4 regions of the Pseudoalteromonas sp. HF66 genome follow, and region 4 is predicted to be linked to each of the others. Evidence: predicted binding sites of a transcription regulator. Region 4 holds the regulator's gene; each other region holds the start of a gene.
The links. The regulator sigma-54, encoded in region 4, starts transcription at its own class of promoters, with help from an activator protein. The targets are predictions, from matches to a motif close to GTTGGCACGNNNNTNGNNT.

Region 1 (7,542 bases), on a different contig from region 4:
AGGCAGCGGCATCTTCTTCATCAATTATAGCTTGCGTGCAACCACCCGCTATATAGTTACCTGGGTGTAAGAAAAACGAATCAACTATTTGCTGATCAATCGTTTTTGCAAGCTCCTCAGGCGATTCACAGCCCGATTCAATTGGCTCGCCAAAAGCTAAATGCACATGACCTTTGGCTGTACTAAAGCCTTCAACAATACTGGCAATGTCTTCACCCTGCTGTTTAACATACTGACCATGTTGCTGTTTATGATAAAGCTCTTTCGCTTTAGCAATCGCACATGGCTCGTATTGATAAGAGATAGACACAGGTACAATTTTTAGTTCGCGTACGTACTCAGCAAATTCTTTCTTCTGCTTACGACCTTGTAACTGCAACATTTTAAGTAAGGCTGGATCTGTTTGATCAAAACCGTCTTTTGCTCGGCCTTCTTTTTGCGCTATCCAAATTGAGTGGCCTTCAGCGAGTGAGTCATAGATATAAGCAGACAGCTGCGACAGCGCTTTTAGCATCTCTTTGGGTGCTTTCGCTGAACGCTTCACAATAAAGCTCTTATTTAAACGCATTAACTCAGTGATATAAGGGATTTGCAGTAAATTATCACCAATTGCGATGCGCACTGTCGGCATATTGTGCTTAAACAAGCCCCAATTCACCAGCGCAGGATCAAGCACGATATCGCGGTGATTAGAGATAAATAAGTAGGCTTGTTTTGGATCTAGTTTATCTATGCCAGAAAACGTCACTTCTGAAGTCGTACGGGTAATTAATTTATTTAAATAATCAGCCACTTCATGCTGAACTTGCTCAACCGATGAGGTGTTACCCCATTTTTTACGCAGTTGGCTGCGTACCAATGGACGAGTAAGAAATGGGAAGTTCGATAAAAAGCGCGGTAGGTTATACTTAGCGATTACATCTACAAAGGCATTATCAGCAATCAAACGCGCTACTGAATCAGCTACTTCATCATCATTGTAAGGTCTTATGTCGGCGTATTTATCCACACTTTCACTCATTAAAAACTACTTAAGTTAAAAAACGGCACGCGATGCGTGCCGTTAAAAATAATTGGCGGATTATAACTCAGACAATTTTAAATGCGAACCGAGACGCGATAGTTAACCAACTTAAATCCCAATCAATGTAAAAAAATATTTTTATAACAAATAATTAAGTAATGCTCTTACCAGTTTGAGACGACTTTTTTAATACCATTTTGAGGACCAATCTAAGCATTAAAATCGCCAATACAATACCCGCTGCAAGACTTAACCAATGAGGTAAAACTTCATGCTCTTCGCCCATCATAGGCGCAACCACAAAACCATACTGCGCCACTAAATAATCGGTTAAAAAGCCAAATGCTAGCGCCGTTCCAATTACCCCTAATAGGTAGGCAAATACTGCTCGCTTGCCAAGCTCTTTTCCAACCACACCAAGCGTTGCAATATTAGTTGCTGGCCCAGCTAACATAAACACAAGCACCGCACCGGGGGACACACCACTGAGTAATAAGCCTGCCGCAATAGGTGTCGATGCAGTCGCACAGATGTACATAGGAATACTGATTAAAATGACCACCAGCATCGCAAGGATGCCATTACCCCACTGGCTTAAATAAGATTCTGGTACATAAGTTTGTACTAGAGCAGCAAAGAATAAACCGATCATTAACCAGATCATGGTGTCTTCAAGCAGCTTGTTACAACTAAAACTCGCCGCGCGTTTCAGTTTGCTAAAACGACTTTCAACGGTTTTAGTTGAGTGCTCACTGCTACAACAGCTTTTCTGCGAAGGTGCTTCTTTTTCTGTTGAGCAACTGTGTTGCTGACCCTGTGTTGGTTGCAGTTCCTTGCTACTACAACAACTTGTTTTTTTAACAGGCTCAGGTTCTTTAAGCGTTTGCTTATTACAACAACTTTGCGCGGGCTTAACAGGTGCCTCTTTGCTGCAACAGCTTGATGCGGTCATAGGCTCTGGTTGTTTACTGCTACAACAAGAGTCTGTTTTAGTGCTTTCTTTATTTGGTATTGTGCTTTGCTGTTGATGAAGTTCACTGTCTTTACCTACTAAAACACCTGCCACAATCGCACTGCATACGGCTGCAATAGGGCGAATCACCGCCATAAATGGACCTAATAACACATAAGATACGGAGACCGAATCGACCCCAGTTTCAGGAGTTGATACCAAAAATGCTGTGGTGGCACTTTTTGACGCCCCCGCTCTTCTTAAACCAATTGCCGCAGGGATTACGCCACATGAACACAGTGGCATTGGGGCACCAATAAAGGCCGCTTTCACTGTGGTCCATAAGCCTTCTTTGCCTAAATGGCGATTAAGAAAGTTGGCAGGCAAATACACATTTAAAAGACCTGCGATGAATAAGCCTAGCATTAACCAAGGTGCTGAGAGTAAAAACAGGTGCCAAAAATTAATGAGTAAGTCCATCGATATCCTCCAGCGTCGTTAGTATCGAACAGTTTTCAGCAGGTTCTTCACCGCCACAACATTTATCTGCCAATAATGAAAGTGAGTCATAAAAGCGAGTAAGCTCTGCAATTCTTTGTGCAACGAGATCACGTTTTTGTAACGTCATCTCTTTAACTTCATGGCAAGAGTGCTGATCTTTATGAAATTTAATCTGAAGTAGCTCTTTAATCTCAGCCAAACTAAAGCCAACATTCTTTGCTCTGAGAATAAAAGCCATTTGCTTATAATCATCCTCAGAGTAAAAACGATATCCTACGTCTGAACGCGAACTTGGCGTTAACAAACCATGCTTTTCGTAGTACCTTAGCGTATCTGTTGAGACACCTAACTGACGGGCAAACTCACCTATTTTCATCACCGTCTCCATTGTGAAGCGTTTATTTATTATGCTCACTATAAACCTTGGAGTACACCCCAAGGTCAAGCAATAAATTAAAAAAGGAAAGCACATGAATATTACTGTCCTTGATGCAGCGACATTAGCCAACACTTCGTTAGATGCCTTAGCGCAATTAGGTAAATTAACCTGTTATGACTTAACCAGCCAAGAACAAGTTGTTGAGCGCAGCCAAGATGCAGATGTAGTTATCAGTAATAAAGTGGTGATTGATCAGCACGCCATGGCTAAGCTGACTAAATTAAAACTCATTTGCGTTGCAGCCACAGGTACTAACAACATTGACTTAGAGGCGGCTAAGAAGCATAACATTGCAGTGACAAATGTAGCGGGCTATTCAACACCAAGTGTGGTGCAACATACCTTTACTCTAATCACTAATTTATTGGGTAATACTCACAGATACATTAATGATTGTCAGCAAGGCTTATGGCAAAAAAGCCCGATGTTTTGTCGCCTAGATTACAGCTTTAATGAAATTACCAGCAAAACATTGGCAATTGTTGGTTATGGGTCACTGGGTAAAGCCGTTGCCGACGTAGCACGAGTCTTTGGTGCCAAAGTCATCATCAGTGAGCGTAAAGGCCAAGCACCTCGTGAAGGTCGCGTCAGTTTTAATGACGCCCTAAAAACAGCGGATATTATTAGTGTTCACTGCCCGCTAACTGATGAAACTCGCAACCAAATAGCCGCGGAAGAGTTAAGCATGATGAAACCGTCAGCCATCATTATTAATACCGCCCGTGGTGGTATCATCAATGAAGCTGATTTAGCAGATGCATTGGCTAATAATATCATTGCTGGAGCTGGTGTTGATGTACTCAGCAAAGAACCCGCAGAGCAATCAAACCCGCTAGCACTCTACAAAGGGTCAAACCTATTGCTCACGCCTCACATCGCATGGGCAAGCCAAGAGTCTATTGTTCGCTTAGTTAACGAAATAGCTTTAAATATTCAGGCATTTAATCAGGGCGAGATGCGTAACAGGTTGGTCTAAAAGGCAATATATTAGTCAATAGAGCTAAGTAGTTAGTGACTTTTTACTTAGCCCCATTGCGCAAAATAACATTAACCCAATGATTTTATTAGAAATAAAATTTTTGGCAAGCAGTTTGCTATCAAGGTTTAACTATAAAACAATTTCTTAGGGATAAAAAACATGAAAAAAGCACTTCTAATTGCCGCTCTAACTGCACCATTTTTAACTGGCTGTGTCATCGCTGTTTCTGACGGTGAAGCCGACACTCATTGGGCTGGTAGTTCTTCTAGCTGGGAAAAACAGCATAAAAGTAACCGTGAAGTGATTTCTAATCTCGCATTAGATACAAGCTACCAAACCGTATTAAACAAACTGAATACACCTAACTTTACCGAGTTGTTAAAGCAAGGTGATGATGTTTATCAGGTATTATTCTATGTAACACATAGCATTCATTCTGATGGCAAGATGACTAAAGACGAGTGTACGCCACTCGTATTTAAAAATGATAAGTTAATTGGTGTGGGTGATACAATTTATAAATCGCTAAGTAACGGCTAATTAGCAAGCTAAAGTTAAGAGTAGGCTTTGCCTACTCTGATTCATTTACAGCGATCATTCTCGATACAATTTGATCTCGCCCGGCATCTTTAGCCTGATAAAGACCTAAATCAGCCTCTTCTAGCAAGGTTTGTTCTGCATAAACCTGACCATTTTCTGTGGTCGCAATACCAATACTAATTGTGACATGGTCGGCATTTAGCGACGCTTTGTGTAGAATGTTTAACTCATTCACTGCATTTCGTAGTTTATTTGCAAACGAGATAGCCTCATTGGCAAAGGTATTTGGAAGTACCGCAGCAAACTCTTCACCACCATAACGAGCAACAAAGTCACTGCCTCGCTCACACGCCCCAACTAAGGCATGAGCAATTTTTTTTAAGCAGTCATCACCTGCACGATGGCCATAGCAATCGTTGTAACGTTTAAAATGATCGACATCCATTAATAACACTGATAACGGAGTTTGATCTCGACGACACCGGCGCCACTCTCGCGCTAAGTTTTCATCCAAATAACGTCTATTTGGGATCTCAGTTAAGCCATCAATTGAGGCGAGCATTTCGAGTAAGTCATTTTTTTGTTTGATCAGCAGCTGATTGCGTACACGGGCACGAACGATAGCAGCACTAAATGGTTTCGTGATGTAATCCATCGCGCCTAATTCAAGGCCCTTAGCTTCGTCATCATGGCTGGTATTTGCAGAAATGAATATAACAGGCAACATACTGGTGGCAGCGTTTTCTTTTAACTTAGTTAGCACTTCATAACCGTCAATGCCTGGCATCACAATATCCAAGATCAATAAATCAACAGTCTGCGTTTTTAAAAACGTCAGTGCTTTTTCGCCACTCTCTACACAAAAAACATCATAGTCTTGCTGTAATGTTTTCTCTAATACCAAGCGATTTAACGGATCGTCATCAACAATCAGTACCTTGGCTCTTTTCAACATCAGTAGATCCTTGTTCAATGATAAATGCAATGACCTGTTTTATTTGCCATTGCAATTCATCATTTAATTGCTCGGGCAATTCGCCATCTGCTTTAAGCCTAGCTTCACATTGTTGTGCGCACGCTGACAATCGCTTAAAACCAAGATTGCCAGCTGATCCTTTAACATTATGAACTACACGAACCAACTCATTGGTAGTTTTTAATGTAGAGATTTGTAATAGCTGCTCAGCTGCCATAGTCGCAAACTTCGACAACATAGTTAATACTAACTTAGTATTATTTGCAAACTGAGACATTATAAAAGCTTGATCAAAAAAGACTTCTTTTGGCCTATCCAACTCACTCATTGCTAAAAATAATTTACTGGCAACAATAGGTTTAGTGAGATGCTTATTCATACCGGCCGAAATAGAATGCTCAATATCTTCGCTTTCACTGTGTGCAGTGAGTGCATAAATAGGCATTTGCTCTTTAGTGAAAGACTGACGAATAATACGCGTTGCCTGACAACCATCCATTTCTGGCATCTGAATATCCATAAAAATGAGATCAGGTCTGAGGCTTTTTGCCAGCTCAATGCCTTTTTCACCACTGTGTGCACACACAACAGTGACATCAATTTGCTCTAAAATGCTTTTAATAATGCTTAAATTTAGTGGATTATCATCCACAGCAAGTACTAAAAGTCCAGATAGATCAGTACTAGAAGGCAATGAAACCAGCTCTTTTTTCACAGGCTCTACGGCTTTATCGAGCTGCAAGCAAAAGCAAAATTCACTGCCTTTGCCTTTTTCACTTTCAAGCTTAATTTCGCCTCCCATCAATGCAACTTCGTATTTAACAATCGCTAAACCTAAACCAACCCCCTGATGAGAGCGCGTTAATGATTCATCGCCTTGGGTAAATGCATCAAATAAGCGGCTTTGATCGGCCTTACTAATACCAATACCGGTGTCTTTGACTGTAAAACAAATAAGTTGCTGCTCAGCAGATTCCTCCACCAGCATTAAGTTTAATGTCACTGTACCTTGCTCGGTGAATTTTACTGCGTTAGTGAGTAGGTTAGCTAATACTTGCTGCAAGCAAATTTGATCACCAACCAAGTTATCACTAATACTTTGGTCACATTTGACTTTAAACTCGATATTTTTATTCGCACATAAGGGAGCTGTGATCCCCTGACAGTAATCGATTAAATCAGGCACACTAAAAGGGGCTTTATTAAGTTGTACTTGCGAGCTTTCAGCGCGGGCAAAATCTAGCATACGATTTAATAAGGTAAGCAAGCTATTGGCTGCAGATTTTGCTTGCTCGGCATGGTTACGCTGCGGCTGTGTTAACCCTTGCAGTGCAATCACATCAATTAAGCCTAGTACAGCATTAAGTGGTGTGCGTATTTCATGACTTAGGTTAGCTATAAAACGGCTTTTAGCTAATGTTGCTCGCTCTGCATCATCTTTTGCTTGCACTAAATCCGTCACATCCTGTACATGAACAACATAGTAATCGGGTGTTTGCTCAGCATTCCAAACTAATGACACGCTAATTTGTAACCACCGCTGTTGCTCTTGCTGCTCAAGACTAAAGTGATAAACTTTTTTCTTCTCATGCAGTAACTCTGTCAAGGTATCCTTTAGCGTCTGATAAGATGGCTCTGCAAATAAGTCTATTAATTTGAGGTCATTGGCGTTTTCAATTGCAAAGATTCTACGTGCTGCTTTATTTGCTTGCAGCACCTGATCTTCAAGCGAAACCAACAGCACTCCATTAGCAGCATATTCCATAGCACTGCGTAATTTAGCTTCAGAGCTTTGTAATGCATTAAGCGCATTATGCTGCTCGGTAATATCACGACCAATCGCCATAGTGCCAAGAAATTGCTGATGCTCGTTGTAAAATGGCACAATGCTAAACAGATAACTACTATCTTCTGTGGTCAATCTTTTTTGATAAGCTTGGCGGTCTTTAAGCACTTGCTTTTCAAGCTCGTTTAATTCGCCGTTATCATCACTAATATCACATAATTGCTGGCCCACTAACTTCTCTTGTGGCAAGCCAATATAACGCTCATACGCCTTATTACAGCCTAAAAACGAGCCATCGATATTCTTAAAGTAAATAAGATCCGGCACGTTATTTAGCATAGTATT
Region 2 (7,542 bases), on a different contig from region 4:
CACTGTATCTTCGGCTTTTTTTTAACAAACTCATATTGTTTCGACTATGCTTATGGTTGAAAACAAGGTATAAATATTTTGCGTCAAAAAACAGACGCTTCGTAACCTTATGTAGCTTTAACACAAAGAAGGCAATTATTGTTCCAGCTCTGATTGTTTATCTTTAGGAGATTGAAATGGCAGGCATTTTAGACTCAGTTAACCAGCGTACTCAGTTGGTTGGGCAAAACCGCCTTGAATTACTATTATTCAAACTCAGAGGGCGACAACGCTTTGGTATCAACGTGTTTAAAGTAAGAGAGGTTTTGCAATGCCCACCACTTACTAACATGCCAAAATCAAATGCGTATATTCGCGGCGTTGCGCACATTCGTGGCCAAACTATCTCTGTTATTGATTTATCGATGGCCGTAGGTGGTCCGGCAATTGAAAATATCAAAGACAGTTTTATCATCATTGCTGAGTACAACCGTTCTGTGCAAGGGTTCTTGGTTGGCGGAGTTGAGCGCATCGTTAATATGAACTGGGAAAAAATAATGCCACCGCCTTCAGGTGCGGGACGTTATTCATACTTAACAGCGGTCACTGAGATTGAAAATGAGTTAGTTGAGATACTTGATGTAGAAAAGATCTTAAACGAAATTTGTCCAGTTAACACTGAAGTGAGTGCTGAAGTGGTTGGTGAGGGTGAAATTCAGCGTGATTTAGGTGAGCGTATTGTCTTTATTGCTGACGATTCAGCGGTAGCTCGAAACCAAGTTAAACGTGCGCTTGAACCGTTAGGTGTACAAACTGAGTTAGCTAAAAACGGCAAAGAAGCATTATTACGTTTACGTGAGATTGCTCAGCTTGATTGTAAAAATGATATTACTGAGCGCGTTGGCTTATTGATATCTGACGTAGAGATGCCGGAAATGGATGGTTATACCTTAACCGCCGAAATTAAAGCAGATCCAAAATTATCACCTCTTCATGTGATCTTGCATACCTCTTTAAGTGGTGTATTTAACCAAGCAATGATTGAAAAAGTAGGTGCCGATGATTTTATTGCAAAATTTAACCCAGATGAATTAGCAACAGCTGTGAAAAAGTGGGTTCATTGTGATTAATTATTTATAGGTGGTATTACTTTGGAAAATAAGCATTTACAACAAAGCGAATACGATCAATTCCGCTCTTTCTTAGAACAACAATGTGGCATTGTGCTTGGTGATAACAAACTTTACTTAGTAAAAAGTCGCCTAGCGCCGCTTATGGCGCGTTTTAATGTCGAGTCTTTATCACAGTTGGTAAGTAAAACCTTAAGTCCTCATGAGAGGCAGCTTCGTGCCGCTGTGGTTGATGCGATGACCACCAATGAGACGCTATGGTTTCGAGACCAATACCCATTTGAGCTATTGAAAACGAAGCTATTCCCTGAACTTAAAGATGTTCGTCGACCATTGAAAATATGGTCAGCGGCAAGTTCATCAGGGCAGGAGCCATACTCTATTGCCATGTCGGTCGCTGAGTTTCAGGCTAAAAACCCTGGCGTATTAAAGATGGGAGCGCAAATAATTGGCACAGACATTTCTAATACCATGCTTGATATGTGTAAGAACGCTGAGTACGACTCGTTAGCCCTTGCTCGTGGTTTGTCGATGGAACGACGTCAGAAGTTCTTTAAGGACAGCGGTAATGGAATGGCTCAGGTTGTTGAACCTATTCGCAAAATGGTGAGCTTTAGACATTTAAACTTACTAGATTCATACGCCTTAATGGGCAAGTTTGACATTATATTTTGTCGTAATGTGTTAATTTACTTCTCACCAGAAGTAAAAGCTAAAATCATTTCGCAATTTGCTCAAGCTTTAAACCCTAAAGGTTATCTATTTTTAGGTGCATCTGAATCAATGGCGGGCCTTAGTGACAGCTTTGATATGGTTCGTTGTAACCCTGGTATTATCTATCAAAAAAAGTAAACTCTCCTTAGCAACCTAGTCCTTAGGTTGCTAAATTTATCTATTTTTCAGTCTGTTATACAAATAAAGCTTACTCCTTATTTTTGGCTTATCTTTTGCATTGTTCACTGCAGAGTCAATTTTTTGGAGATGGTTATGGCTATCAGTTTTGATAAAGCATTTGGAGTTCATCCGCATGCGATGTTGATCCGTTCACAACGCGCTGAGTTATTAGCGACAAATATCGCTAATGCTGATACGCCGGGCTATAAAGCGAAAGACATCGATTTTGCCTCGGCATTAAAAGCGGCAAAAAGCAACCAGCAAGGTGGCAATAGTATGGTAAGAACCGATGCTAAACATATTGCCGGAGGCAGTCGTTTTGTTGGTAATGCAGAAATGTTTCGTACGCCAAATCAAGCAGATACAGGTGATGGCAACTCAGTTGATATACAAGTGGAACGAAACTTGTATGTACAGAACTCATTAGAGTATCAGGCAAGCCTGCAATTTATGAGTAGTAAAATTAAAGGCCTTAAAAAAGCCCTCGGTAGTCAAGGAGCTTAATCATGAGTTTGTATAATGTTTTTGATATTTCAGCAACCGGTATGAGCGCGCAAAATGTCCGCTTAAATACTACTGCCAGTAATATCTCGAATGCGAATTCGATTAGTTCTAGCCAAGATCAGACGTATCGAGCGCGCCATCCTGTTTTTGCTGCAGAGTTGACTAAAGCGTCAGCATCACAAAGCAATCCTCAGGGCTCTTCTGTTGGCGTTAAAGTACTAGGCATTGTAGAGAGTGATAAGCCTCTGCAAATTGAATATAACCCAAACCATCCAAGTGCGGATGAAAATGGTTACATCTATAAGCCTAACGTTAATGTTGTAGAAGAAATGGCAAATATGATTTCTGCCTCTCGCTCTTACCAAACAAATGTGCAAGTTGCTGATGCAGCTAAGCAAATGTTAAGTAAAACACTGTTGCTTGGGCAGCGGTAACCGAGGATAAGTTATGAGTAACGACATCAGCAGTGCGTCATCCACGTATTTAGATAATTTACGTTGGCAAGACAATCAAAATAAAACAGAAGAGAAAGATGATACTTTAACGCAAGAAGACTTCTTCTCACTTTTAACACAACAGTTGTCGTTTCAAGACCCAAGCAAGCCAGCTGATAATGATCAAATGATTGCGCAGATGACGAACTTCACTATGGCTGAGGGTATTTCAAACTTAAATGAGAAGTTTGAATCACTGACTGCTTCAATGACATCAAATTCTGCGTTACAGGCTTCTACCCTTGTTGGTAAGCAAGCATTACTTGAGTCTGACACGATTGATTTTGATGGTGAAAATCTCGCTAAAGGGTCGGTAGTTGCAGAAACTGCCGTTGAGTCTCTAACGTTAAGAATAACAGATTCATCGGGCCAGTTAGTGCGCACGATTGAATTAGGTTCGCAGTCAGCGGGTGCTCTTCGTTTTGAATGGGATGGTAAAGATAACGATGGCAATGTACTCCCTGAAGGTGAGTATGACATTAGTGCTGAAGGCTTCGTAAATGGAGACTACAGCAGTATGCCAATGGCGACCTTTAAGAATATTGAAAGTGTCAATATTAATGGCGCCAGCGGCATTATCGTAAATACAAAAGAGGGTGCGGTTAGGCTAACTGATATAGCTGAAATCGCATAAGTAAAAAAGGTTTGGGTTAGCTTAGGCTAAGAGATAGGTTAGAGGTGAGTTATGAGCTTCAATATTGCATTAACAGGCTTAGCAGCCGCGCAAAAAGATTTAGACGTTACAGCAAATAACATTGCTAACGTTAATACCACGGGCTTTAAGGAGTCTCGTGCAGAGTTCGCTGATGTGTACGCATCATCAGTATTTAGTTCTGGTAAAACAAAAAATGGTGACGGTGTAAGAACAACAATGGTGGCACAACAATTCCATCAAGGTTCATTATCTTTCACAAATAACTCGCTCGATTTAGCGATTACTGGCGAAGGTTATTTCGCAATGGCGAATGACTTAGGCGCGCAAGACTTTACATATACTCGTGCAGGTGCGTTTAAGTTAAACCAAGATAACTTTATTGTTGATGCAAGCGGCAACTACTTACAAGGTTTCCCTGTTGATGAAGCAACCGGTGATACCACTTCTGTTAGCTTGAGTACATCTTCAGCACTACAAATTCCTGATGCATCAGGTTCGCCACGTGCAACGACGAATGTTTACTCGTCATTCAACTTAGATTCACGTGCCTCTGCGCCAACTGTGACACCGTTTGATCCCGAAGCAAGTGCTACGTATAACAGTTCAACATCAACAACTGTGTATGATTCATTAGGTGAGCCACATATTTTACAATTCTTTTTTGTGAAAACAGACTCAGCGACAACAGGTAATGAAAACGAATGGGAAGTGTATGCCACACTTGATGAAAAACCATTTGATGCAACTGGTGTAGAGCAAACAACAACGCCTTACACACCACTAACTACATTCCAATTTGATTCAAGTGGTTTACCACTTAACACGGATGGTGTTGCAAATACTGATGCATCATTTAATCCGTTAACTTTACCAAATGGCGCTGGCGCTGCGACAGGTTTATCTGATCTACTATCTAATGGTGCTAGCTTCCCAGATGATGTAACGATGAACTGGCGTGATGAAGCTGCAACAGCGAATAAAGTACCTACTCAATATGCTAGTAACTTTGAAGTAAAAGCACTTGAACAAGATGGTGCGACTGTCGGTCGTTTATCAGGTATCGATATCGGTTCTGACGGTAAAATTGTGGCTTCATACAGTAATGGTGATACTTCTTTCTTAGGTCAAGTTGCGATGGTACGTTTTTCGAACTCACAAGGCTTGCAACAAGTAGGTAATACTTCTTGGAAGAAGAGTTTAACATCAGGTGAGCCGATTGCTGGCGAACCAGGTTCAGGTACCTTAGGTTCAATTAACTCATCAGCGCTTGAGCAATCAAACGTTAACCTAACCAATGAGTTAGTTGACTTGATCAGTGCGCAGCGTAACTTCCAAGCAAATTCACGTGCGCTTGAGGTTAACTCAACACTACAACAAAGTATCCTACAGATCCGTTAATTTTAACGGCTCTAAGCTAATCCGACACGAAGGCTGCTCCCTCTATTGGCAGCCTTTTTTCATTTTACCGACCTCATTTTTCTTTCTCATTTTAGCGTCAATTTTACTTTGGCACTTTTATTGCATTTCTTAGTTATCGTATTTTTAGTGAGTCAATGTTATGGACAAAATGGTCTACATTGCCATGTCGGGTGCAAAGCAAAGTTTGCGAGGTCTTGAACTCAAGGCCAACAATCTTGCAAATGCTAACACCACTGGCTTTAAAGCTGATTTTGCACAAGCTCGCTCTATGCAAGCCTTCGGTGAAGGTCTGCCATCTAGGGTGTTTACAATGCAAGAACGCCCTGGATCTAATATGGAATCGGGTGGCTTTGTTGAAACTGGCCGCGAGCTTGATATCGCGATGAGTGACCGTGGTTGGTTGAGTGTACAAGATGCATCAGGCAATGAGGCGTACACCAAAACTGGCACATTAAACATTACTCCAGATGGCGCGTTGATCACTAGCCACGGCCGTCAAGTAATTGGCGAAGGTGGTCCAATTATTTTGCCGTTACCTATCGAGAAAGTTGAGTTTAGTGAAGATGGCGCTATTCAGGTTCGCCCACAAGGTGCGCCTGCTAACTTTTTGGAAGTGGTTGATCGCTTAAAAGTGATTGAGGCTGATAACACTCAGCTTGAAAAAGGTAATGACGGTTTATTTCGACCAAAAGAAGATATGTTGGTAAATGATCTATGTGGTTTTTGTGATATTTCACCGAACGTGAAAGTACTGTCGGGAACGCTTGAGATGTCGAATGTAAACCCAGTGCATGAAATGGTCGACATGATCAGCAATCAACGCCAATTTGAATTACAAGTTAAATTGATGAAAACAGCCGAAGAGCTCGATGAGCGTCAAGATCAGCTGTTACGCATTGTTTAAGATGACTGAGAGGGTAGAGTTATGAATCCTGCATTATGGATCAGTAAAACCGGGCTTGACGCCCAGCAAACCGATATTTCGGTGATCTCAAATAATCTCGCGAATGCCAGCACGGTCGGTTACAAAAAAAGCCGCGCCGTATTTGAAGATTTACTATATCAAAACATTAACCAACCAGGTGGTCGTTCGTCACAAGACACTGAAATGCCATCGGGCTTAATGCTAGGTGCCGGTGCCAAAGTGGTTGCTAACCAAAAGAACTTTTCACAAGGTAACATGCTTACCACAGAAAATTCATTGGATTGGATGATTTCAGGTCCTGGTTTTTTTGAAGTGCAATTACCTGATGGCAATATTGCCTATTCACGTAATGGTCAATTCACGACTGACGAAGATGGTCGAATTGTGACATCGGGAGCGGGTTTTCCCTTGCAGCCTGAAATGAATGTTCCAGATGATGCACAATCAATCACTGTTTCGCAAGACGGTGAAGTGTCAGTTCGTATCGCAGGGCAACCAGACAATGTGGTAATTGGTCAGCTAACTATTAGTGATTTTATTAATCCATCGGGTCTTGAGCCCATGGGGCAAAACTTATACACAGAAACCGCTGTTAGTGGTGCGCCTGTGCAAGGTAACCCAGGTATCGATGGTTTAGGCAGTGTGGTTCAAGGTTCTCTTGAAACGTCTAACGTGAATGTGACAGAAGAGCTCGTTAACTTGATTGAAACACAACGAATTTATGAAATGAATTCAAAAGTGATTTCAGCGGTTGATGAAATGCTTAGTTACATTAATCAGCAGCTTTAATGGGTAGGAGGCAGCATGCGTAATATTATCTTAGTCACATCGGCAGCATTAATGCTGGGTGGTTGTATGACAACGCAAAATCATCATGTGGTTCAGGATGACCCTTACTATGCGCCTATGTACCCGGAGCCGACAACAGAGCCTATGGTACCAACGGGGTCGTTGTTTGATAGTTATTCATCAAATGACTTGTACTCAGATAAAAAGGCTCTACGCGCTGGCGATATCATCACTGTTAAATTGCAAGAGTCTACTCAAGCGACCAAAGCAGCTAAAACCGAAACAGATAAAGAAACGGATGCCAGTTTAGATCCAGTAATTGGTCTGGGAGGTAATCCAGTTAACATTGGTGGTGATAGTATTCAATTTGGTATTGGCTCGGGGGCATCGTTTAAAGGTGACTCAAAGTCTAATCAATCAAACAGCTTATTTGGTGATATTTCTGTCAACGTGATGCGTGTTTTACCCAATGGAAACTTAGTTATTCGCGGTGAAAAATGGCTTACGTTGAACACTGGCGAAGAGTTTATTCGCCTTGAAGGCTTAGTTCGTCCAGAAGATGTTTCAGCTAGTAATACAGTAACATCAAACCGAATTGCCAATGCGCGAATTCAATATTCAGGTAAAGGGCAAATTCAAGAAACACAAAGCGCAGGTTGGCTGTCTCGTTTCTTTAGTAGTTCGCTTTTCCCATTTTAGAGGAACAAAGTCATGAATGGGTTTAAATACATCATCGCTCTTTGCTTAATTAGC
Region 3 (7,542 bases), on a different contig from region 4:
ATTAATCCCTGGTGCTGCAGCGCCTAAACTAGTAACGGCTGAGCACATCAAAGCAATGAAACCTGGTTCTGCAATCGTTGACGTTGCAATCGACCAAGGTGGTTGTATCGCAACTTCTAAAGCGACAACTCATGCTGATCCTACTTTCATCGTTGATGAAGTTGTTCACTACTGTGTTGCTAACATGCCAGGTGCTGTACCACGTACTTCGACGTTTGCACTTAACAACGCAACATTACCTTTCATCATCAACCTTGCTAACAAAGGCTACAAGAAAGCACTTCTTGACGATGCAAACTTCTTAAAAGGCTTAAACGTGATCAAAGGCCAAGTTACTTATAAAGAAGTAGCTGAAGCTTTCAACATGGAATATGTTGACCCACGTACAGCTGTTGAAAATGCTTAATTAGCATTGTGAAACAAAAAAAGCAGCGATATCGCTGCTTTTTTTATGCCAGTTTGCAAATAAATCGCTTTATCTGCAAACCGCTATATTATTGATTAACGACGTTTAGTTTGTTTAGCGCGTTGATTGTGCTTTTTAACCGCCTTACGAATTTGGTTAATTTTAGCACGCTTGTCTTTACGCTTTTCAGGAATAACCGACAGCTTAGTTTGCGTTTCGCGGCCTAGTTGTACTGTTTTACGTAAATAGTTTACCGTATCTAAATCAAGCTCAGCCCAACCACCTTGAGGTAAGCGCTTATCAAGCTCTAACTTACCGTAACGAATACGGATAAGACGCGATACTTCAACATCTTGTGATTGCCATAAACGACGTACTTCGCGGTTACGACCTTCAGTTAATGTGACATTGAACCAACGATTGATCCCCTCACCACCTATAGGTTTGATGTTCAAGAATTTTGCAGGGCCATCATCAAGTTCAACACCTTTTGTTAAAGTGCGCAGCGTATCATTAGTTACTTCGCCAAATACACGAGCAGAGTATTCACGCTCTACTTCGTAACTTGGGTGCATTAAACGATTTGCAAGTTCACCGTCATTGGTGAACAGCATTAAACCTGCGGTATTAATATCTAAACGACCTACCGCTATCCAGCGCTCGCCATCAACACGTGGTAAGCGATCAAATACCGTACGGCGGCCTTCCGGATCTTTACGTGTACATAACTCACCTTCTGGTTTGTTATACATAAGTACACGACAAATACGGTCAGCTTTGTCTTCAATTTTTACCACGTGACCGTCAACACGAATCACATCGGTTGTTTCTACACGGTCGCCTAAACGCGCCACTTTACCATTCACGCTCACGCGGTTGGCATCGATGTATTTTTCCATTTCACGACGTGAACCCACGCCTGCACGGGCTAATACTTTTTGTAACTTTTCAGTTTCTAAATTACTCATTCAGATAGTTCTCTCACAGAAGGATCGCTCAATAGCTGGTTGATTTTACTCTCCTGAAGTTCAGGTAATGGTGGTAATTCATCTAAACCAGCTAATGAAAAATAGTCTAAGAAAGCGGATGTTGTTGCATACAAAGCAGGGCGACCTGGCACTTCTTTGTGGCCCACAACCCTTACCCACTCTCTTTCTAATAAGGTTTTAATAATCCCTGAGCCAACGGTTACTCCCCGTACTTGTTCAATTTCACCACGGGTAATAGGTTGCCTGTAGGCAATCAAGGATAAAGTTTCTAATAGTGCTCTTGAGTATTTAGGTGCGCGCTCTTGCCATAAGTTTGCCAGCCAAGGTGCTAAACTCGCACAGGCCTGAAATCTATAACCGCTACCTACTGCAACAAGCTTGATACCTCTGGTTTGATAATGCGTTTGAATCTGTTCAATTGCATTATTAATGCGTGGCATAGATACGCTTAAATCAGCTAATACTGTTTCTTTTAAATGCCGTTTAGACACGGGTTTTCCAGCAACAAAAATCGCAGCTTCTATGATTTCGACTAACTGTTCATCACTGATACGTTTTGTGGCCATCGTTACTAAAGGTCATTTTAAATCACTAACGCTCTATTATGACAGAAGTCAGCCAAGGTTGGAAAAATTATTATAAAAAAGCCAGTGTAAAACACTGGCTTTGGGGGATATTTCAAAAATGAATAATGAAATTAGCTGTTTTTAACCATTTCAAGGGCATCATCTTCGGCAACATCGCTGCCATATTTGCTAATGTAGTTGATAAATTCAGTACGACTTACACGCTTATCTTTGTTGCTATCCATATAGCCAAAATGATTTGCGATGTCGTCGTCATCTGCTTCTTCAATTGATACATAACCATTTTTATCGTTATCTAACGATTTAAAGTCATTTTCGATGCGGTCAAATCTAGCGATTTCTGCTTTAAATGCTGATTCAGACACCTCGCTATCAGTTGCCACTTTACCTGTATTTAACTGCATATAAGTATTAAATTCAGTGCGGCTAATTTGCTCATCCATGTTGGTATCGATATTTGAAAAATGATCCCAAATTGCATCGTCATCAGCTTCTACTTTAGAGATATAACCGTCATTGTCATTATCTAGGCTACCAAAATCACTGTCGATTTTTGCTAAAGAGTTACTTGCAGAACATGCTGATAGGCTTAATGCTGCCAAAATTGTTGATGCTAGAGTTAACTTGTTCATAAGACATTTCCTTGTAGTCGATTAGATTCACTTCGACTATTACAAGTTGAATGCCAAAATGTCTTACTGACTAAAATCAAGCACTTACAAAACAGTTAAGCTAAGGTTAAGCCTATGATTTAGCAAGCTTTTCATAGCTTGCTGTAATTTTTTCATAAAAAAAGCGCTCATAAGAGCGCTTTTCCATATAGCCATAATATCGCTATTAGATAGCTGCGTTTTGGTAACGCTTAACGAAGTCTGTTACAGCTTCGCCATTACATTTTAAAGTATTTAAGTTACCAATTTTTTCACGCACAGGTGTTAAACCTTTTTTAAGTGCTGTGATACAAAGTTGAGTTTCTTTTTGCTCATTTTTAGCAAACACTTCAACAGCTGCTTTAGCTGCTTCTTGTGATTGTGCTTTTTTAGCAATGTCACGGATGTCAGTACCGTTACATAAAATGCTTTTTGAAAAACGTGACATTGAAATGCCATGCTTTGCTGCTTCTTTACGTGCAGCGGTAAACCCTTCGTTCGCACTTAAGCTACATAACTTTGATTCAATACGGTTATCAGCTGAAAAGTAGTGCGGGTTGCTTGCTAATGAGCCAAATGAGATACATGCAAGAGAAAGCATCACTAATTGTTTTTTCATGGTTTACCTTTAAATAGTACATAATATGAACGGATGGTTTGCGCGCATTATATAAACAAAAATAAGTAGATCAACTGAATTATTTATTTAATTTAATAATTAATAGTGAGTTAACAATGTTTTTAAATTAAGCAGCAATTGATCAACATTTACCCAATTTGATTTTCGTAATTAGCTCATGAATAAGCCCTAGTTTGATGATAGAATTGCGCTAAACACTGAAACAAAAATAATAGGTGCACCATGAAGGTAATCTCATTCAACATTAACGGCCTGCGCGCCCGTTTACACCAGTTGCAAGCCGTAATTGATAAACATCAACCAGATATTATTGGCTTACAAGAAATCAAAGTGCATGATGAGGCCTTCCCTCTCGAAGACGTGCAAAAAATGGGTTATCACGTTTATTTTCACGGTCAAAAAGCGCACTACGGCGTGGCTATGTTATGTAAGCAAGAACCAAAATCAGTCGTTAAAGGCTTTGCAACCGATACTGACGAGTCACAGCGCCGTATGATCAGTGTTACTGTGACACAAGAAAATGGCCGTGAATTAACGGTGATGAATGGCTATTTCCCGCAAGGCGATAATATTGCCCACGAAACCAAGTTCCCATATAAGCGTCAGTTCTACAAAGATTTAATGACCCATTTAGAAGATAACCACACGCCTGAGCAAGATGTTATCGTGATGGGCGACATTAATATTTCACCGACCGATCTCGACATTGGTATTGGTGAACCAAACCGTAAGCGCTGGTTAAAAACAGGTAAGTGTTCGTTCCAACCAGAAGAGCGTGAATGGCTAAGCACTTTATTAAACTGGGGCTTTAAAGATACATTCCGAGAGCTTTACCCAGAAAAAACCGAGCAATATTCGTGGTTTGATTACCGCTCAAAAGGTTTTGATGACAACCGCGGTTTACGTATTGATGTGATCTTAGCAACTCCAGCGCTTGCTAAACGTTGTGTTGAGTCTGGCATCGATTACGAATTACGTGGTATCGAAAAGCCATCTGATCATGCCCCTATTTGGTCAACTTTTAACGCATGATAGACACTATGCAATGGCAGCTCCCTTTGTGGAGCTGTGTGGCTTTAATACTTTGGCTGAGTTTCGATAAACAAAGCGCATCACAATTATTGGCAACACCAATAAGACAAGTTGGTGTACTCGCTTGTGCTTTAGTACTTGCAGTACTGTGGCGTATTAAAGCGGGGATATTGCCAGGCCTCGAATTGCATATTTTAGGGGTCACTGCAGTGACCCTGATTTTAGGTTGGCGACTGGCCATTTTTGCAAGCCTTCTTGCAAGTTTACTCTTGGTATTAGTCGCTCAGCTGCCAGTATCAATACTGCCAGTGCATTTATTGTTTACTGCTTTTTTACCAGTTACGTTAAGCTATTTGTGTTTTGTGCTTTGCTATAGCTATCTGCCAAGGCACTTTTTTATTTATATCTTTTTATGCGCGTTTTTAACCGCTGCTGTTATTGCCTGTATCAAAATACTTACCAGTGGTGTGTTTTATTACTTGCTTGGTGATTACAGTTTTATTGAAATTTCAGAAAACTATCTGATTCTTTGTGCCATAATTTGGTTTCCTGAAGCAATGCTCAATGGCATGGCTATTACCTTGATGATCACCTATCGCCCTCACTGGGTTAAAACCTTTTATGATAAGGACTATTTAGACTCATGAGTCTTCACTATCACTGCCCGCTTTGCAAACTTGAACTTACTCTAACCGACAAAACTTACCGTTGTGACAACAATCACAGTTTTGATATCGCCAAAGAGGGTTATGTCAATTTACTTCCCGTGCAAAATAAAAAGTCTAAACAACCAGGAGATAACCTTGAAATGGTGCAGGCTCGCCGCGCATTTTTAAGTGCCGGGCACTATTTGTTTTTACAGCAAGCTTTAGCAGATTTAGTGACATCACTCGAACCAACTTCAGTGATTGATTTAGGCTGTGGTGAAGGCTTTTACACTCAAGCAATAGCAACGCAATCGAGTGCCGATGTCTATGGTGTCGATATTTCGAAACCCGCGGTAAAATACGCTGCTAAGCGATATGAAAATGCGCATTTTAGCGTTGCCTCAATTAGCCAAGCCCCTTTTGCAGATGCCAAAGCGGATGTGCTTGTTAGTGTGTTTGCACCACTATTTGCACAAGAACTTGCCCGCCTTGCCAAACCACAAGCTAGCTTAATTGTTGCAAGCCCTGGCCCTTGGCACCTAAAAGAGTTAAAAGCATTTATTTATTCCGATGTTAAACCACATACAGAGATAGAACCACCAGCGGGTTTCAGCAAAGAGTCGACGAATTTACTAGAGCAACAGGTGTTGTTATCTGTCGATGAGATTAAACATTTAATTATGATGACGCCGTTTGCATGGAAGTTTCGCCCAGAGCATTGGCAGCAGATAGAGCAGCAAGGCCCACAAAAAATTACGTTATCGTTTTATGTGAGCCAGTTTATTCGGGATTAAAAATGCTCTTTAGTGAAGGCTTTGTCCATTTTTTCGAACATATCCTTTAACAGTTGAGCTAAATCTATATAGCGTGGTTTTTCAGTCGTTAATTGTGACTGATAACCATGCGCCTTCATTTTACTGTGCAATTCTGTATACCAACTTAGCATCGCTGGTTCTAATCTGGTTTGAGCACGTCTTCCTAACCACAACAAACCTTGCAGCGGAAGTGACAAAAAGAATAGCGCAATAGTGATAGCTTGGGGAAAATAATCACTGCCCAAGTAATTAACTTGCATGAATACGGTCAGCATTGCCAAAATTGGCATCACAGTAATTGCCAGATCAGTAGCTTTGATCACTCTAAATTCGGCAAACAATGGAGCGAGCTCTTGTCGCATCGGCCATTTTTTAGCGTACTGACGACCTGTTTGCACTTGTGACATGACACCTTTTTGCATCATCACTCCTAGGGTTTTCATCTCGTTTCACAACCGAGTGTAACACACTCCCGGATACAATCCCTGCAAAACCTGTCCTAGTTCTAATACCAAATTAATGGCAATGAGACTAACGTTTAAAGTCTAAATGAGATAAAATGTTATCGGCTTAAGTCAACTAGACTTTAGTGTAATTACAGCCTAGCTTTGTTAAGTGTAGCAACAAAATACTTATTTACTATACTGGCAAAGAATTCTAATTATCAAGCCTTAATACACACTGACTGATATCGTACTTTTAGGACCTAGCTATGCCGAAGCACCTTTGCTCACCACATCACGTTTTAGTACTAAACTGTGGTAGTTCGAGTTTAAAATTTGCCATTTTAGATGCCACCACTTCTGACGAAGTTATTTCAGGGTTAGCTGAACGCCTTGGATCAGATACGCCTTCAATAAAATATAAATATAATGGTGAAAAACAACTTATTGAACTTGCAAAAGGACAAGCCCATGATGCAGCAATTAATAAACTTGTTTACCTGGTCAAAAACTTAGGTCTTGAGGATAAGTTAGTTGCCGTGGGCCATAGGGTCGTACATGGTGGCGAACATTTTACCGAGTCAGTATTAATTGATAATGACGTATTAATAGAAATCGAGAAAACGGCAGCATTAGCGCCTTTACATAATCCAGCGAATTTATTAGGTATTCGCACCGCACAGCAAGCGTTCTCGACACTACCACAAATTGCGGTGTTTGATACTGCGTTTCATCAAACTATGCCAAAAATTGCCTACTTATATGCATTACCTTACTCGCTTTATAAAGAGCATGGTGTAAGACGTTATGGTTTCCATGGCACGAGCCATTATTATGTTGCCGGTGAAGCGGCGAAATTACTCGGCAAAGAACGCCAGCAAACTAATGTGATCAGTGCGCATTTAGGTAATGGTTGTTCTGTGTGCGCTATTAAAGATGGTAAGAGTGTTGATACCAGTATGGGGCTTACCCCACTGGAAGGCTTAGTCATGGGTACGCGCAGTGGTAGCATCGATCCTGGTTTATTCACCTTTTTGACTCAACAACTTAATTATTCAGTTCAAGAAATTGATGATTTGTTGAATAAACAAAGTGGTCTGTTAGGCATTAGTGAATTATCAAATGACTGTCGCACTATTGAAGAAGCGGCTGTTGAAGGCCACCCACAAGCAAACCTTGCTCTCGATATTTTCTGTTACCGCTTAGCAAAACAAATCGCTGCGTTCTTGGTGCCTCTGCAACGCCTTGATGCGCTTATTTTTACCGGTGGCATTGGTGAAAACTCAGACATCATTCGTGACAAAGTGATTTCACACTTAGGCTTTTTAGGCCT
Region 4 (7,542 bases):
AAACCAAGATGATCCTTTTGTCAGTGAAGCATGTGAAGATGTCCCGAACGACGTGAGCACAAAATCAGCCGTATTTTGGTTAGTCATCGGCATGATTTTATTACCTATTAGCTCGCATTTTTTAGTTGGGTCGGCGGTTGATATTGCAAAATATTTTGGTTTATCTGATCTCGTTATTGGCTTAACCATCATTGCCATTGGTACCAGCTTACCTGAGCTAGCAGCCTGTATTGCTGGGGTTCTAAAAAACGAAGACGATTTAGCACTGGGTAATATCGTTGGCTCAAATATCTTCAATTTACTCGCTGTATTACCACTTGCGGGCATTATCAACCCTTCAATTATTGACCCTTCTGCGGCAAACCGCGATGCACTTATTATGATTGCAGCAACCGTTGTATTGATGGCCATGTCATTGAACTTTAAAGGTGCTCGTCGTATCAATAGAGTAGAAGGTGGCTTCTTGTTAGTCGCATTTATTGCATATCAGGGCTATATTTTTAGCCAAATAGGATAATCAATGACACAACAAAGCTTTATCGCGCAAGGTAAGCGCGTACTCGAAATTGAAGCACAAGCCTTACAAGAAATTGAGCAATATATAAATCAAGATTTCGATAAGGCTTGTCAATTAATGTTCCAGTGTACAGGCCGTATCATTGTTATCGGTATGGGCAAGTCAGGCCACGTTGGTAATAAAATTGCGGCGACCCTTGCAAGTACTGGTACACCCGCATTTTTTGTTCACCCTGGTGAAGCAAGCCACGGTGATTTAGGCATGATCACTCATGATGATGTAGTGATGTGTATTTCTAACTCTGGTGAGACCAGCGAAGTACTAAGCATAATTCCTGTTATTAAGCGCATTGGCGCAAAGATGATTTCACTAACAGGTAATCCAGATTCAACCATGGCAAAGTTATCTGATGTCCATGTTTGCATTAAAGTAAGTAAAGAAGCATGCCCGTTAGGCCTAGCACCAACTGCTAGTACAACAGCAACATTAGTTATGGGCGATGCAATAGCCGTTGCGTTACTTGAAACGCGTGGTTTTACAGCTGACGATTTTGCACTTTCGCATCCTGGTGGCAGTCTAGGTAAACGTTTATTACTAACATTAGATGATGTTATGCACGCAGGCGATGCCACCCCAATCGTTAACGAAACGCAAAGCATTAAAGATGCGTTAATTGAAATGTCAGCCAAGGGCCTTGGTATGACTGCGGTAATAGGTGCAGACAAAAAGTTAGCCGGATTATTCACCGATGGTGATTTACGCCGTATTTTAGAGCAGCGCATTGATATCCATAGTACTGCTATTAGTCAAGTGATGACTCGTTCATGTACTACTGCGCGCCCTGACATGCTTGCAGCTGAGGCATTGAACATTATGGAACGTAAACGTATCAATGGTTTAATTGTGGTAGATCATAGTAATACGCCTATTGGTGCCCTTAATATGCAAGACCTATTAAAAGCAGGAGTTCTTTAAGCAATGACATTCGCCGAGCTTTACCAGCCTCTTAGCCCTGATGTGAGTCAGCGCGCACAAAAAGTAAAATTGCTAATCTGCGATATTGATGGTGTTTTTTCTGATGGCCGAATTTATTTAGGCAATGATGGCGAAGAACTTAAAGCATTCAATACAAAAGATGGCTTTGGTATTAAAGCGCTCATAAATAGTGGTTTTGAAGTGGCAGTCATTACTGGCCGCCATTCACAAATAGTTCAGCAGCGAATGACTAGCCTAACAGTTCAGCACATTTATCAGGGACAAGAAGATAAGCTAATTGCTTATCAAGAGTTAAAGGATAAACTGGGGCTAACTGATGAGCAAATTGCCTATATTGGTGATGATGGTCCAGACTTACCAGTAATGGAAAAAGTAGGGTTTGCTGTTGCTGTTAACGACGCACACCCACTAATTAAAAAGCTGGCTCATTACACCACATTATTACCAGGTGGCTTTGGAGCCGTGCGTGAATTAACTGATTTACTGATGTTAGAAAACGGTAAGCCGTTAACTAGCGATGGAACCAGCGCATGAATATAGCCCGTATTTTACTGAGTGTTGTTTTTGTTTGTTGCATGGTGTGGTTGTGGTATCCGTACTTTAATCAATCAGCAGACACAATAACTAGTGAAGACGAGATCATTGCAACGCCTGATTACACTGCGGTGGCGTTAAAGCAAACTGCTTATGACGAGCAAGGAAAAATCAGTCATAAAGTAGCTGCGGCTAAAATGGAGTTGTATCAACAATTAGGGTTTACCTTTTTTGAGCAACCTGTATTTACTATTTATGGCGACCAGCAGGTTTGGCAAGTAAAAGCCAAAGAAGCCACTTTATACGAAAATGATCAGCTGATTTTTGAAGGGGATGTAGTTGCTAAAAACTTAACCCATAACGGTATGATCGAAGATATAAAAGCAGAAAACATTAATGTCGACATTAATAAAATGACCATGTTTTCAAAGCAACCTGTAACACTAACAGGACCGAATTTAAAGATTACCGGTAAAGGCTTAAAAGCCGATTTAAAAACCGAAATTGTTGAGTTAACTAACCATACACGAACCATATACTATGACCAATAAACTGAAGAAATTACTCCTGATCCCAAGCTTATTGATTGCGTTTTCCGGCACCGCTGCCGAGCAAACTGGCGCACAAATTAGCATTAGCTCAGATCGCCAAGTTGGTAAACTAAAGGATGGCGTTGGCATATTTGAAGGTAACGTAGAGATCGTGCATGGTAATCGTCGTATTACAGCAGAACGTCTTGAAGCACACGGCGGTGATACCGAAGGTACAGTAGAGCTAATTATTGCAACAGGCAAACCAGCTTACTTCGAAGAAAAACAAACGGATGGTTCCGTAATGAGCGCCAGTGCTGAAGAAGTTCGTTATGATGTTGCGAAACGCTTCTTAACCTTAAACGGTGAAGCTGAAGTTACCCAAGCTGGTCAAAAAGTAACAGCGAAAAGCATTACCTATGATATGGCTCAGCAGCTTATCAGTGCTGAAAAAGACGAAAACTCATCAGATCGTGTACACACTATTTTAGTACCTGTTGAAAATAAAAAAGACAATAAAGGCCAACCATGAGCACATTAAAAGCAGAGCTTTTAGCTAAGAGCTACAAAGGCCGCCAAGTGGTTAAAAATGTCGGTCTGGAAGTTGAAGCTGGCAGTATTGTTGGCTTGCTTGGCCCAAATGGTGCTGGTAAAACCACGACTTTTTACATGATTGTAGGCCTAGTTCCGAGCGACAAAGGTAAAATTAGCATCGATGATAACGATATTACCCTTTTGCCAATGCACAGCCGTGCGAGGTTGGGTATTGGTTATCTACCGCAAGAATCTTCGATTTTTCGAAAGTTAACAGTTTACCAAAACTTGATGGCTATTTTAGAGACTCGTAAAGATCTAAATAAAACCACGCGGGAAGAAACTCTAAATAGCTTATTAGATGAATTTAGCATCCAACACATCCGTGATAGTCAAGGTATGGCGCTATCTGGTGGTGAACGTCGCCGCGTTGAAATTGCTCGCGCATTAGCCGCTAATCCTAAATTTATCCTTTTAGATGAGCCTTTTGCTGGTGTTGATCCAATTTCAGTGTTAGATATAAAGAAAATTATTGAGCACCTAAAAAATCGTGGTATTGGTGTACTAATTACTGACCATAATGTTCGAGAAACCCTTGATGTTTGTGAAAAAGCCTACATTGTTTCTCATGGGGAGCTAATTGCATCAGGCACACCTGAGCACGTATTAGCTGACCAAACTGTACGCGATGTTTATCTAGGCGAGCAATTTAGGCTGTAACCATTACGCCACCGACTAGAGCATCTGCTAGACTTATAACAATGACAATAAATCGATAATAACTTAACTGTCTTTGCACAGTTATCGATAACTTAAAAAAAGGATTGTTAGGGATACATGAGGCAATCATTACAGCTGCGCATGGGCCAGCAACTTACAATGACTCCACAACTGCAACAAGCTATTCGTTTGTTGCAGCTCAGTACATTGGATCTCCAACAAGAAATTCAAGAGGCGCTAGATAGTAACCCTTTACTTGAAGTGGAAGAAGCGGATTACAACGAAGAAAGCATCGGCAAAAATGAACAAAAAGCTGAATCTGACGATGTGCAAGTCAGCGCTTCTGCAGACGAAGCACCTAGCGAATATGAACAAGAAAGCAGTGATGCTCTAAATAAAGACACTGTAAGTGACGATTTAGCCATGGATGTTACATGGGATGAGTACATGAGTGCCGCTCCATCAACATCATCAGGGCCAATGCCAGAAGATGAATCTATTTATCAAGGTGCATCGACCGAAACCCTTCACGAATACCTTATGTGGCAATTACAGCTAACTCCCTTTAGTCCGACTGATGAAGCGATTGCTGTGGCAATTGTTGAGGCTATCGATGACTCTGGTATTTTAACGGTAAGCTGTGAAGATATCGTCGAGAGCTTTAATCAAAATAGTGATGAAGAAGAAATCGAACTTGATGAAGTCGAAGCGGTCCTAAAGAGAATTCAATTGTTTGATCCTGTCGGTATTGGGGCGCGTAGTTTACAGGAATGCCTGTGTATTCAACTTCGCCAATTCGATGCAAACACGCCATATTTAGCTGAAACTAAAATGGTTTTATCTGAGCATATCGAATTATTAGCGAGTCGCGACTATCGAACTTTGATGAAAAAGACTAAGCTTAAAGAAAATGAGCTTAAAGAAGTAATGACGCTAATTCACAGCTTAAACCCTAAGCCTGCGGATAGCATAGTACGCGAAGAGTCTGAGTACGTCATACCTGATGTATCAGTGAAAAAAGTAAAAGGTCGCTGGGTGGTTGAGTTAAACCCAGATAGTATGCCAAAGATTAGAGTGAACAGCCAATATGCGGCTATGTCTCGCTCTGTTAAATCAAGTAGCGACAGCCAATTTATTCGCTCTCACTTACAAGAAGCAAAGTGGTTTATTAAGAGCTTAGAAAGCCGTAACGATACACTATTAAAAGTGACCAACTGTATCGTTCAACAACAACAAGCTTTCTTTGAGCATGGCCCAGAAGCAATGAAGCCGATGGTGCTAAATGATGTTGCTGAAATGGTCGAAATGCATGAATCGACGATTTCACGAGTAACAACGCAAAAATATATGCATACCCCCAGGGGTATTTTTGAGTTGAAATATTTCTTCTCAAGCCATGTCAGCACTGAAAATGGTGGTGAGTGTTCTTCAACAGCAATACGCGCTTTAATCAAGAAGTTAGTCGCTGCAGAAAACTCGGCTAAACCATTGAGTGATAGCAAAATTGCAGATATATTGGCTGAGCAAGGAATTAAAGTAGCTAGACGTACAATTGCAAAATATCGTGAGTCTCTAGCAATACCTCCGTCTAATCAGCGTAAGAGTTTGATTTAGACGTTTTACATAGAAGGAAAAATGCTTATGCAACTAAATTTAACTGGTCGTCATGTAGAAATCACTGATTCATTAAGAGACTATGTAAACACCAAGTTTGCGAAACTAGAAAGGCATTTTGACCATATTAATAATGTTCATGTCATTCTAGATGTAGAAAAATTAAGCCAAAAAGCAGAAGCAACTTTACATGTAAACGGAGGCGAATTGTTCGCTTCTACAGAACATCAAGATATGTACGCAGCCATTGACTCGTTGATCGATAAGCTTGATCGCCAAGTCATTAAACACAAAGAGAAATTAGCTCGACATTAAATTATGAAACTAAGTTCACTTACTAATCAGGACTGCAGCAAAGCTGCGGTCCTTTTTAATAGCAAAAAAAGAATTCTTGAATATATCAGCGAACTGGCTCACCAGCAGCTTCCTCATTTATCTCAACAAGATATCCTAAATGCTTTACTCAACCGAGAGAAGTTAGGTAGCACTGGTATTGGCCGAGGTATTGCTATTCCACATGGCCGAATGAGTGGCGCCGATGAACCTCAGGCGTTTGTCATAGTGAGTGAATCCCCAATCAATTTTGATGCAATTGATAATCGCCCTGTTGACATTTTCGTAGCACTCATCGTACCAGATGGTGACTCTCAGCTTCATCTAAAGACCTTATCAACAATTGCTGATAGACTTAAAGATAAAGAGTTTTGTAAACAGCTGCGTAGTGCTACTACCGATCAGCAACTGTTTCAGGTTATATCAGCAGAGGCATAAATGGAATTAATCATTATCAGCGGTCGCTCAGGCTCAGGTAAATCGGTCGCTTTACGAGTACTTGAAGACTTAGGTTATTATTGCGTTGATAATATTCCAGTCAATTTACTGCCTTCGCTCGTGCGTAGCGTATCAGATAACTACGATAAAATAGCGGTCAGTATTGATGTGCGTAACCTTCCAAAAGAGCAGCAAGAATTTAATGATATTCTTGAGTACCTTCCTGGTTTCGCAAATCCAACACTTTTTTACTTAGACAGTGATGACCAAACCCTGATAAAACGCTTTTCAGAGACTCGTCGTTTACACCCATTATCCATTGATTCTTTGCCACTTGATCTGGCTATTAAACAAGAAAAAGTCTTACTCGATGTGTTGATCACTCGTGCTGATTTTATGATTGATACCACAGATCTCAGTGTTCATCAGTTAGCAGAATCAATTCGCGAAAAGATTTTGGGTAAAAAGGATAAAAAACTGATTATCACTTTTATGTCTTTCGGCTTTAAACATGGTATTCCAAAAGAAGCTGATTACGTATTTGATGCACGTTTTTTACCTAACCCACACTGGGAACCTGATTTGAAGCCGCTAACGGGTCTAGATCAACCAGTAAAAGATTATTTAGCTAGCCACAGCATAGTGCAAAAGTTCACATGGCAAATTCAAACATTTGTGCAAACATGGCTACCACATTTAGAGCGTAACAACCGAAGTTACCTTACCATTGCCATTGGTTGTACTGGTGGCCAACATCGCTCTGTTTACTTAGCGCAAACAATTGGTGAGAGTTTTGCTAAAAGCCATGACAATGTAAAAATTCGCCACCGTGAACAAGACATTTAATTAGGCACTATTATAATGCGCGCTGAAGATACCTTTTTAATTCAAAACAAACTCGGCTTACATGCTCGCGCAGCCACTGTTTTAGCCCAATTAGCACTACAATTTGATGCTAAAATTACGCTTTATCAAGACGATAAAGAAGCTGAAGGTGACAGCGTATTGGCGTTAATGCTACTTGAAAGCAGTCAAGGTAAAGAAGTTAGAGTCGTTTGTGAAGGCCCTGATGCTGATGCAGCATTAACTGCAATCGGTGAATTAATCGCACAGCGCTTTCACGAGCAAGAATAGCATTTGCTAAGCCTTCAAGATTTACGGTAAACTTAATTAGGATATTTGAAATTCCCTTTAAATATCCTACTTTTATATCGCTCGCTTTTCTAAGTTGCAAAACTCTTAATAAATTTATCACAGTGCGACGATATCTCTGCAAATACACCACAAAGCAACTATGCTGTATTTGCTCAGCCTATATAAACTTTT

Region 1: a site for sigma-54 is predicted at 3,995-4,013, ahead of HCZ11_RS08420 (DUF3192 domain-containing protein). Genes of this name have one in related genera too.
Region 2: a site for sigma-54 is predicted at 2,044-2,062, ahead of flgB (flagellar basal body rod protein FlgB). Genes of this name have one in related genera too.
Region 3: a site for sigma-54 is predicted at 2,654-2,672, ahead of HCZ11_RS12850 (EF-hand domain-containing protein). Genes of this name have one in related genera too.

What each region holds. Positions count from the first base shown of each region.
Region 1 is NZ_JAATOU010000006.1:149,971-157,512, forward strand. Features, by position in the region: gene HCZ11_RS08400 (1-acyl-sn-glycerol-3-phosphate acyltransferase) at 1-1,021, opposite strand, end outside; gene HCZ11_RS08405 (SO_0444 family Cu/Zn efflux transporter) at 1,176-2,456, opposite strand; gene zntR (Zn(2+)-responsive transcriptional regulator) at 2,440-2,853, opposite strand; gene HCZ11_RS08415 (D-2-hydroxyacid dehydrogenase) at 2,948-3,892, shown strand; gene HCZ11_RS08420 (DUF3192 domain-containing protein) at 4,055-4,435, shown strand; gene HCZ11_RS08425 (diguanylate cyclase) at 4,467-5,390, opposite strand; gene HCZ11_RS08430 (response regulator) at 5,359-7,542, opposite strand, start outside.
Region 2 is NZ_JAATOU010000004.1:93,769-101,310, forward strand. Features, by position in the region: gene flgA (flagellar basal body P-ring formation chaperone FlgA) at 1-34, opposite strand, end outside; gene HCZ11_RS06005 (chemotaxis protein) at 177-1,109, shown strand; gene HCZ11_RS06010 (protein-glutamate O-methyltransferase CheR) at 1,131-1,961, shown strand; gene flgB (flagellar basal body rod protein FlgB) at 2,097-2,507, shown strand; gene flgC (flagellar basal body rod protein FlgC) at 2,510-2,941, shown strand; gene HCZ11_RS06025 (flagellar hook assembly protein FlgD) at 2,955-3,635, shown strand; gene flgE (flagellar hook protein FlgE) at 3,687-5,054, shown strand; gene HCZ11_RS06035 (flagellar basal body rod protein FlgF) at 5,215-5,979, shown strand; gene flgG (flagellar basal-body rod protein FlgG) at 6,001-6,789, shown strand; gene flgH (flagellar basal body L-ring protein FlgH) at 6,805-7,488, shown strand; gene HCZ11_RS06050 (flagellar basal body P-ring protein FlgI) at 7,501-7,542, shown strand, end outside.
Region 3 is NZ_JAATOU010000012.1:37,735-45,276, forward strand. Features, by position in the region: gene ald (alanine dehydrogenase) at 1-406, shown strand, start outside; gene rluB (23S rRNA pseudouridine(2605) synthase RluB) at 502-1,374, opposite strand; gene scpB (SMC-Scp complex subunit ScpB) at 1,371-1,961, opposite strand; gene HCZ11_RS12850 (EF-hand domain-containing protein) at 2,093-2,614, opposite strand; gene HCZ11_RS12855 (exonuclease III) at 2,820-3,251, opposite strand; gene xthA (exodeoxyribonuclease III) at 3,495-4,304, shown strand; gene HCZ11_RS12865 (energy-coupling factor ABC transporter permease) at 4,301-4,951, shown strand; gene HCZ11_RS12870 (putative RNA methyltransferase) at 4,948-5,745, shown strand; gene yfbV (terminus macrodomain insulation protein YfbV) at 5,742-6,188, opposite strand; gene HCZ11_RS12880 (acetate kinase) at 6,479-7,542, shown strand, end outside.
Region 4 is NZ_JAATOU010000014.1:96,318-103,859, forward strand. Features, by position in the region: gene HCZ11_RS14295 (calcium/sodium antiporter) at 1-517, shown strand, start outside; gene HCZ11_RS14300 (KpsF/GutQ family sugar-phosphate isomerase) at 521-1,492, shown strand; gene kdsC (3-deoxy-manno-octulosonate-8-phosphatase KdsC) at 1,496-2,047, shown strand; gene lptC (LPS export ABC transporter periplasmic protein LptC) at 2,044-2,598, shown strand; gene lptA (lipopolysaccharide transport periplasmic protein LptA) at 2,588-3,109, shown strand; gene lptB (LPS export ABC transporter ATP-binding protein) at 3,106-3,831, shown strand; gene HCZ11_RS14325 (RNA polymerase factor sigma-54) at 3,949-5,445, shown strand; gene hpf (ribosome hibernation promoting factor) at 5,473-5,760, shown strand; gene ptsN (PTS IIA-like nitrogen regulatory protein PtsN) at 5,764-6,216, shown strand; gene rapZ (RNase adapter RapZ) at 6,217-7,062, shown strand; gene HCZ11_RS14345 (HPr family phosphocarrier protein) at 7,078-7,350, shown strand.